Regions from separate parts of the Blautia sp. AF32-4BH genome, predicted to be linked through region 3. Evidence: riboswitches for the same ligand, from Rfam matches in the RefSeq annotation. Region 3 holds a riboswitch; each other region holds the start of a gene.
The links. Region 3 has a riboswitch for cyclic di-GMP ahead of DWZ44_RS14295 (response regulator). Riboswitches for the same ligand answer to the same signal wherever they lie in the genome.
Positions count from the first base shown of each region.

Region 1: linked by a shared signal. The riboswitch ahead of DWZ44_RS04775 (hypothetical protein) and the one ahead of DWZ44_RS14295 (response regulator) in region 3 are both predicted to bind cyclic di-GMP.
Region 2: linked by a shared signal. The riboswitch ahead of DWZ44_RS16125 (ABC transporter substrate-binding protein) and the one ahead of DWZ44_RS14295 (response regulator) in region 3 are both predicted to bind cyclic di-GMP.

Region 1 covers NZ_QTVL01000003.1:1,694-4,971, forward strand. Annotated here, with positions in the region: partial or broken gene DWZ44_RS04760 (hypothetical protein) at 1-130, shown strand, start outside; gene DWZ44_RS18390 (CHAP domain-containing protein) at 229-399, shown strand; partial or broken gene DWZ44_RS19460 (glucosaminidase domain-containing protein) at 383-598, shown strand; gene DWZ44_RS19465 (hypothetical protein) at 712-804, shown strand; gene DWZ44_RS04770 (helix-turn-helix domain-containing protein) at 1,084-1,401, shown strand; cyclic di-GMP riboswitch class I at 1,537-1,612, shown strand; gene DWZ44_RS04775 (hypothetical protein) at 1,750-2,253, shown strand; partial or broken gene DWZ44_RS04780 (ATP-binding protein) at 2,649-3,278, shown strand, end outside.
Region 2 covers NZ_QTVL01000019.1:4,013-7,290, reverse strand. Annotated here, with positions in the region: gene DWZ44_RS16125 (ABC transporter substrate-binding protein) at 1-1,499, opposite strand, end outside; cyclic di-GMP riboswitch class I at 1,599-1,674, opposite strand; gene DWZ44_RS19580 (helix-turn-helix domain-containing protein) at 2,121-2,327, shown strand; gene DWZ44_RS16110 (glycoside hydrolase family 3 N-terminal domain-containing protein) at 2,351-3,278, opposite strand, start outside.
Region 3 covers NZ_QTVL01000013.1:70,150-73,427, reverse strand. Annotated here, with positions in the region: gene DWZ44_RS14310 (ParB/RepB/Spo0J family partition protein) at 1-716, opposite strand, end outside; tRNA gene DWZ44_RS14300 (tRNA-Arg) at 1,043-1,116, opposite strand; gene DWZ44_RS18255 (hypothetical protein) at 1,491-1,634, opposite strand; cyclic di-GMP riboswitch class I at 1,744-1,819, shown strand; gene DWZ44_RS14295 (response regulator) at 1,838-1,978, shown strand; gene DWZ44_RS14290 (DUF3878 family protein) at 2,153-3,151, shown strand.

The DNA of each region.
Region 1 (3,278 bases), on a different contig from region 3:
GAGTTCCACCAACAAGCAGACGCAGATTGCAGAGTATTATGCTCTGGATCCGGATAATGGGCTGACCATGAACCTGGGTGTGAACCCGCTTCTGCAGTTTGGGTTAAAGGAGACCAGGGAGATGTTGTGCAGCATTCGGATGAATGGTGTGATACCTGTGTGTCTGCTGCAGGGATCAGGGCAGGATGCAGTGAGTTGATCGGCAGGGAGTGCGGCGTGGAGGAATACGTGAAGATCTTCAGGGAGGTGGGGATCTGGATCGAAGACGGAACCATCACGCCGGAGCCGGGTTATGTGATTGTGTATAACTGGGACAAGGCCACACAGCCGAATGACGGGTACAGTGACCATATCGGTTTTGTGGAGGAGGTTTCCGGTGGGAATGATTACTGCTATTGAAGGTAACCGGGGTGAAAAGGTTGACAGAAGGGTGATCCCCCTGGGATGGGGATATATCCGCGGATATGCGGCTCCGCAGTATGAGAAGGCTGTGAAAGGAACCGGCGGGAATCCTGGTACAGGAAAGAAAAGTGTGGAAGCTGTGGCGAAGGAAGTGATTGCCGGAAAGTGGGGGAACGGCGAGGACAGAAAGAAGAGACTGCAGGCTGCAGGGTATGATTATCCGGCAGTGCAGGCGAAGGTGAATGAGCTGGTGAAAAGTAGCAACAAAAAGAGTGTGGAAACTGTAGCAAAGGAAGTCATTGCCGGAAAGTGGGGAACGGCGGGGACAGAAAGAAGAGACTGCAGGCTGCGGGATATGATTATGGGGCAGTGCAGAGAAAAGTGAATGAGTTGATGAGATAGTAGGAAGCCTGCTGTTGTCTGTGGAGAAATCTGCGGATGATGGCAGGCTTATTTTTTTGTTTGAGGTTTCAAACTTTTATGTGACAAACATAACTGTCTGTGCTATTATAAAAACGATATAAGCGAAAATGACTTTTGCGGAAACGAAAGTATCTTTATATTTTTTTATCCGTATACTTCCTATAATGGGAATGAATACTTGCAAAGTTGATTACTAATATTTTTTCATTATTACAGGTACAATAAGAACATGTAATAGCGGAAATGAGGTATAGTTACTTGCAGATAGAGAAGTATATTGCGGATAAAATAACATTTTTGTGTGAAAAGCGTGATATCAGTAAATATAGATTATCGCAGCTGTCGGGAATTTCCCAGTCATCACTGGGAAGAATCATGGCGCAGGAAAACCTGCCGTCGCTGATTACACTTGAAAAAATATGTGCAGCTTTGGGCGTGACATTATCACAGTTTTTTCAGGAAGGTAATTCAGAGAATCTGACAGAAAAACAGAAAGAAGTTTTAAGGATATGGAACAATCTGAGTACAAATGAGCAGGAAACAGTAATGTCAATGCTGCGTGGACTTCGGAAGTAGGAGAACAGTTCGAGTATATGTATCGGCTGTTCTTCTTTTGTTTTTAGGCGTTAAAACGGTAATGTTTTTCTTGTACATAGTCGAGCATTAGAGTATAATAAAACCAGTTTTTTTTCATATGTTTAAAAGCTATAATAAGAAAAACGGCAAAACAGATGAAAGTCTGCGACGCAAAGCTATAGGGCCTGTAAAATGGTAGCCAGTTGCCACGTTAAAGATGCATTGTCTGCAATGACAATGCTTTTTTCATTTTTGGAGATTAAAAAGAAACTAAAACAGGCAATAATTGGTGGATGCTAAAATATAAAAATGAAGTAGATAAAAACGCAGGTGTAAAGGAAATCGGTTATGTGGAAGAAAATTAAGTCAGCACAGGAACAAAAAAATACATTTAGGATAAAAAAAGAGTTATGGATTCCGGTATTTGTATTGATGATCGGTTTGGTTGTTCTGGTGAATATAGACATTCGTGCGGATAGCAGTCAAAGGGATTTGATAAGGTCAAGAGCTGAATTAAACGCAGTAACGTATGCAGATCATATGAAGGCTGATATCGTGAGGGGAATTGATATTACAAATACTTTTGAACAGATTGTTATTAGTGAAAACGGAAAAATTTCCATGTTCTCGAAAGTTGCAGAGAATATGATGGCAGATTATATCCAGAGTATTCAGATCGCACCAGACGGCGTAGTGACTGAGATTTATCCGGAAGACGGAAATGAGGCTGGAAAGATAGATCTTATTTATGATAAAGAACGAGGAAAGATATCTTGTTATGCCAGAGACAATGATGTGATAACCATGCAGGGACCATTTTCTTTGAAACAGGGTGGAACGGGATTGCTGTAAGAAATCCGGTGTATGTGGAGCAGAAAAATGGCGAAAGGACATTTTGGGGATTTACAATTGTAATTATTCGTGTACCGGATATATTCGCTGATTCTATAAAGTCACTTACCGATTTTAGCTATGAATATAAGTTGTCTAAAAGTATTGCACCGTGGGATGAAACATACGAAGAAGTGTATGGCTCAGTTGTGGAAATGATTGATCCTGTCACATATACTTTCGAATTAGGTGACAGTCAATGGATTCTGGAAGTGATGCCTGAAAACGGATGGAATAGCAATGAAAAGTTATATAGACTATGGGGCTGCGGTTTACTGATTGTTTTGCTTTTAACTGGATTTGTTTTTATGATTATGTTACTGCACAGGACACAGGAATCGGAAAACACAGTAGTGGAATTAAATAAAAAACTGCAGAAAGCATTGGAGCAGGCGAAAACAGCCAGTGTTGAAAAATCTAATTTTCTGTTTAATATGTCACATGATATACGTACTCCTATGAATGCAGTTATTGGTATGACGTCATTAATAAGACATGATGCAGGAAATAAAGATAAAGTAATAGAGTATGCAGATAAAATAGATATTTCATCCCAGCATCTGTTAGGGATTATTAATGATATTCTGGATATGAGCAAAATTGAGGCAGGAAAAACAGTTTTTAAATACGATGATTTCTCTATTCTGAATTTTATACAGGAAATCAATAATCTATTTCATTCACAGATAGATGAAAAGAAACAGATTCTTACAACAAAGAAAAATATCCGACATGAGTGGGTGAACGGGGATCAGCTTCGCCTGATGCAGATTTTCAGCAACCTGCTTTCTAATGCAGTGAAGTACACGCAGGAAGGTGGAGAAATTCAGTTTCTGGTAGAAGAATGTGAAACAAATTCATCCGTCCATGCAAAGTACCGTTTCTTAGTCAGGGATAATGGAATAGGAATGTCAGCAGATTTCAAAGATAAAATCTTTGATGCTTTTACCCGTGCCGAAAGTTCTGTGACGAATAAGATCCAGGGA
Region 2 (3,278 bases), on a different contig from region 3:
TTACCATTGATTTTTGCAACATATAATGGTGTATCTGAACTCTTCGCTGTCATCATGCCAACCCGGCTGCTGGTGCATTCTCCTTTGTACATAGAAGAAGTGAAATAATAATATGGTGCCAGAGCCAGCTGTGCATCATTTTCTTCTCTGATCGTAGTTAAAATGGAAGATGCTGCATCACGGCCATTTCTATCGTTCAGTGAAATGGAATATTCATTTTCAAAATTCACCGTTGCTTTTTCTTCTGGATCTTTACGATTCATTACACTGCGAAAAGTATCATAAGCCTGTATTTCATCCATTTCCCCTGACAGTAATCCGTGAACAGCCTCAAGACTTGCATCAAATGATTTTTGGGCGGAATATCGGATATAAACAGCATTATGATTAATTTCCTCTTCCAGTCCAGGCACATCCTGCATCATGGTTGGAACATCTGTATTCAATGAAATAACACCGCTTCCATCCGCAATCAGCTTTTGCCCCTCTTCTGAAATCATACAATCCAGCACATCCAGCGCAGTATCCAGTTTCTCCCGGTCTTTTTCCAGGTTTTTGTTAAATGCAATGTTTAAGGACGGAGTCATGTACACATAGGATTCATCCGATGTCTGTGAAAAGTAAGGAATACGGATCAGCTCCGCATCCATCTGTTTCTGCAGCTGCTGCATAACCGTCGGATGTCCATGAAACATTGCTGATTTTCCTTCGACAAACATCTGGGTTCCTGTATTGATATCAATATTGATATCTTCTTTACCAAAATGCGAGTCCTTAAGAAACTGACTGGTTTCTGAAAAAATACGTTTCCATAATACATCATCAAACTTTACTTCATCCGCTGCAGTCTCTGCACCGTTTCGCCATTCAATACCATCCAGGCTTGTAAACTCACCGATTGCCGCCGCCTGGATGATTTCATTATTAGACCAGTCTTCCCCAAGATCCATGGAATACGGTTTTATGCCATTATCATAAAACTGCTGACAGGCCTGTACATATTCCTCATAATTTTCTGGAATCTTTACGCCATACTGATCAAACAGTGTTTTGTTGGCAATGATCGTCTGCGGAATACCACAGATTGGCAGCCACTGGATTTCATCCTCCGCATTCTTATAATATTGCACCGCATAAGAATAATACTTGGAAACAACATCATAAGAAGCAAAATCCATAAGATAAGGCTGTAAGTCCTGTGCATCTGTTCCAGAAAATCGACGTACTGTTATAATATCCGGTAATTCATCATGTTCTTTAAAATAACTGTATAAATCGGTATCATTGTTACCTATAATAAATTCAATATCCTGATCTGGAAACTGTTCATGGATATAGGGTGCAATATTTTTCATCAAACGATTTTCCCACAGATAAACGGTAAGATGATCATCATTTATAGATACTTCTTTCTTTGACTGTCCACATCCAGACAAGACAGCAGATGCTACAAGTACACCTGACACCACTGCTATCAGACAACGTTTTGCCTTTTTCATACTTTTATTTTCCTCATTCTTTCCTGATAAAATCATTATTGTTACGTCTATGAAATAACACCGTAAAAAAGCACCGTCAGACAGACAGTGCATCTCATTTTATGCAACTGGCTGCCATTTTACAGGCCCTGTAGCTTTGCGTCCCAGACTTTCATCTGGTTTGCCAATTTCCTTATTATAGCTTTAATCTTATGTAAAAAACTGATTTTATTATACTTTAGTGTTCTACTATACACAAGAAAAAAATTAACATTTTAACGTTCAAAAACAAAAAAAGAACAGCCGATACATATACTCGAACTGTTCTCTTACTTCCGAAGTCCACGCAGCATTGACATTACTGTTTCCTGCTCATTTGTACTCAGATCATTCCATATCCCTAGAACTTCTTTCTGTTTTTCTGTCAGATTCTCTGAATTATCTTCCCGAAAAAACTGCGATAATGTCACGCCCAAAGCTACACATATTTTTTCAAGTGTGATCAGCGACGGCAGGTTTTCCTGCTCTGGTTCATATGGTACTTACAATTCCACGTTGTATGTGATAAACTATTATTGTCCATTTGGACTACCTTTACAATCCTTTTTACAACAAATATACTTATTATATCGAAAAAATAATATGAAAATATCTGCAGAAATTATTAAGATATTGCCAAAACATAGAAAACAAATCACGGAGATAACAGAAACCACACTTCCCATCGGACAGATCGCCCTGCAGACCGGCTTCAGCCAGCAGTCCTATTTCGGAAAATGTTTCCGTGAAAAAATGAACTGCTCCCCACGGGAATACCGCAAGAATAGAACCGAATGCCGCTTTGTATAAAATGGCATCCGGTTCTGTTCTTTTTATTTCGCTGCGGCACTTGCCCAAAACGCTCTGTTTCTTCCCGCAACCCATTTATTTTCTTTCACACAGTAGCTTCCTCTTAAACGAATATCTTCTGAAGAACTTCCGACCTCTACTGCATATCGTCCTTTTTCCACTTTCCAGTGCATATCAATGTCCAGAAAAGCCATTTGATCCGTTTTCACCTCAAAGCATACCGTTTTCTTTTCGCCCTTTCGCAGGTGAATGCGCTTAAAACCTGCCAGTTCTTTTACTGGTCTTGTCAGGCTGGCATATTCATCTCGTAAATAAAGCTGGACGACCTCATCTCCTTCACAGCTTCCCGTGTTCTCAACAGCGCAGGAGATCTGAACCGTATCTGCTGCCTTTTCATTTCCCATCGAGATATGTAAATCCGAATATGTAAATGTTGTATACGACAGTCCGTATCCAAAATAATATCTCGGTCTGTGCGGCATATTCACATAATTGGCAAAACCGATACTGCCGCTCTGATCCCAGGAGGAACCATATGGATGATTGTAATAAACCGGAAGCTGTCCCACTCCATAAGCAACGGTAACCGGAAGTTTTCCTCCCGGATTATATATTCCGGTTAAAATATCAACTACTGCTTCTGCTCCTGTTTCCGATGGACTCCATGCTTCCAGAATAGCATCTAAATATTCCTCTGCAGCATCACTGGAAATCGGTCTTCCATCAAAGTGAACGCCAACCAATGGTTTTCCAAGCTGCGCAGCCTTGCGAATAAATGCATCCTGACATTTTGGAAGGTTAATATCAGTACTGTCAATTCCTTCTCCCATTGATGCCATGGAACACGTTCCGTGCTTACCGCCAAGCGTCAGTATCACAATGTCTGCCTGCTTTGCTGCCTGCAGCGCTTCTTCAAAATGACTTTCGTCGTTTCCTGCAATCGGATAGCCA
Region 3 (3,278 bases):
ATTGCTTTAAGCAGTTCTCTTTGTTCATTTTCTTTCAGTGCTGCTATTTCCACAGCCGGGCAAAAAGAAATAATTTCATCATCCAGCTTCTGCAACATTTCTGGTATCAGCTTTGTCAGTGAAATATAACGCTGCACTTGTTTTGGGCTATCACCACAATCCTCACTGATAATATCTATCGAACGTTTTCTTGTTTTTTTGTGGTCAACTTGGCTCTTTTTTCGACCACTTTTTCTTTTCAATACGTCATTCTTTAATTTGTAAGCAAAAGCCTTTTCACTGTAGCTGATCCGTTCTCTATGAAGATTCGAATCCACCATGCTTAAGATGGAATCATCTTCACTTAATACCCGGATGATCACCGGTACTTTACGGTATCCAAGTTTCTCTGCAGCATGTTTTCTTCTGTGACCGGATATGATTTCATAGTAGCCATCCGGTACCGGTCTGACGATCAGCGGATTTAAGATTCCATATTTCTCAATGCTTTCCTGCAGAAGAAACATTTCCTTATCATCTTTCACCTGAAACGGATGCTCCTTAAAAGGGCGGAGACGTTCAATCTCAATTTCTATGATTCTTTCTTCTTTTTCTCCTGATTGTCTGTTTGCATCAGTCATCTTGACTCCTTTCCTCCAGGATTCAGGAAATAAAAAATGCCTGCCTGGAACTTTTGTTGTAAGAAAAGTTCCAAACAGACATTGCCGTTTGACTATTAGCTGTAGCTAATAGAATTGAATACTGTTTCAGCTAATTTATGTTTGCAGGTTTCGGAGAGATTGTTTCTTTTCCTGCCTTTTCTCTGATTTACATCCCCAAATAAGGGGTGACAACAGAGCGGAACCCAAATGTTAGCTGGACTCTTGAAAAACCATGTTTGCAAACCGGTGATTTTGATTAGCTGTCAGCTAACAAAAATCGGATTGTGTTAGCTGGAAATGGATCATTTTGAATGGAATTTCATGCCACGAACGTGATTAGAAAATAAGAAAAGCGTTCGCTGTCAGCTAATCCAGCTAACATTTTCGAACGCTTTGAAGCCCGTCGCCAAGAGGATTTGAACCTCCGACCCCTCGCTTAGGAGGCGAGTGCTCTATCCAGCTGAGCTATGACGACACATGCCGCAAACCCTTGATTTTACTGGGTTTCTGGGATTTTTCCCTTCGGCCATATATAAGATTATCAACTCTTTTTCGAGTTGTCAATCTACAGATTTTTTTACTTTGGTAACATTAGAACGTTCCCCAAATTGGGGAATGCTTTGTTGTCACCTTTGGCATTTTTCAGAATAGATTCGAACTGAAAGTTGTTTTTCATTTTTTCCCTTTGGGGAATGCCTCGGCTTTCTCTTAGGAGGGGGACGCTCTATCCTGCTGAGCTACAGAAACAAGAATTATAAATGTTTCAGCCAGGTCAGAAACAAAAATATTATACTATATTTTTGCTGCTTTTTCAAGACGAAACACATACTTGCGATTCCGCAGTTTACTTCAGGAATTTTCCATTGTGAGTACCTGATAAATTCTCTTATAGGCTTTTTCATAGGTCCAGCAGCCTTCGACATTGTTGTAGTATTCATTATTTTTTTCGACAACATATTCTAAATCGTTTTCTGTTATGAGTCTGTATTTCATCGTACACCTCCAATGTTAAAAACAGTAATCTGCCAAAATCCAGAGGTCATTATATCATATTCCGATGGGAAAGGAGAAGAGAGTCTTACAGCAATGAATTAAAATAAAAAAAGAATCTCGGCAAAGCAGTCGAAAGGCTGTGACGCAAAGCTACAGGGCCTGTAAAATGGCAGCCAGCTGCGTAAATATGGAACATTTCGGTGATGGATGGCATCGAGGCGACGAAAAAAATTCGAAACAGTGTGCGTGAGGACAATGATGTTCCGATTTTTGCGATGACAGCAAATACCTTTGCAACGGACCGCAAGCGGTGCGCGGACGCGGGCATATTCCGAAACCGGTGAATTTAAAAGAGATTCAGACGACGCTGGACGAGAAAGTGCGGACGGCATGCGCCGGATAACGGGACGGATTAATAACAGAAAAATTTGGAGAAGGGGCTCTACTGCTTTGGATTGCAGTGGAGCCTTTTTATGGTGTATCATAGGAAGTAAAAGAAAACAGGGGAGAATCACGGAATGGAAATTGCAGAAAATATCACATGGACCGAGGAACTGGAAAGGCTGGATGTGCTTCTTTCGCAGGGGCAGTTCGAGCTGCTGCTTCCGGGTGAGCGGTACGGTGGAGGAGAAAAGGAGATCTGGCTTGTCTATCTGATGAACGATGCGGCAGAGAGCTTTCTCGTTTTTCATGACGCGGAGCTGACGGGAACGTATCAGAAGGAATACGAGGGAGAAATAGATGCTGCACTGGAAAAAGACGGGGAGCAGTACGTTCTGATCGTGCGGCAGGGAGAGACGGTGTGCACGCTGTTTTTCAGCCGCCTTTCACTGGAAGTGCATCTGTTTGATTACGGAAAAACGGGTCATTTCTGGGTGGACGGATACGAGTATCTGCGGCAGATTGAGTTCCGTATTGCGATCCTGCGGGACAAGCTGGAATACCTCGGCGAGGCGTTCTGCACCGAGGAAGAAATGCGTCTGGCATCGCTGGCCAATTTCCCGCCGCTCAATTTCTGCTGCTACCCGGCCGTGCCGGATCAGTATCTCGTACCGTCATGCCCGTGGTGGGAAGCGACGGAAGAGGCAATTACGGAGATGAAAAAACTGGCATCGGAGGCAGGCGATAAAGTGCTGCTGTGGTATCTTGCACTTTATGAAAAATGGCAGGGAAAACTCCTCGCAAAACAGATCGCAAAACTGCTGCATACGAGCCGCCACGCGAAAGTCGTGGATTTACTGGAAAAAAAACTGGCCCGCGAAGCACAGAATTATCCGAAACGACGCTTCACCGGCGAAGAAGGAACCCAGATCCGAAAAATCCAGGAGCAGGCAATGAAACGGAAAAAGATACTGGAAGCCGAAGGAAAACGCGCATCATTGCTGCGCGAGGAGCCATTCTTTTATGCACGGGATTCGGTGGAATATAAGGTCCATCTGATGATCTGGGGAACGAGAGGGAAAGAGCGGGTTGTGGAGGTTGAGACGTTTAAAATTTCCAGAACGCAACGGCAATGATCAGCTCCTTTACGGATGAGCCGGAAGTGATTCAGTTTTAATACCAGTAGACAAGAAGTCCCCCGCTTCTAAAGTGGTGGGATGAATTGTTAAAAGAAACATAACGGCAGTGGCGGGCGGAGAGAAA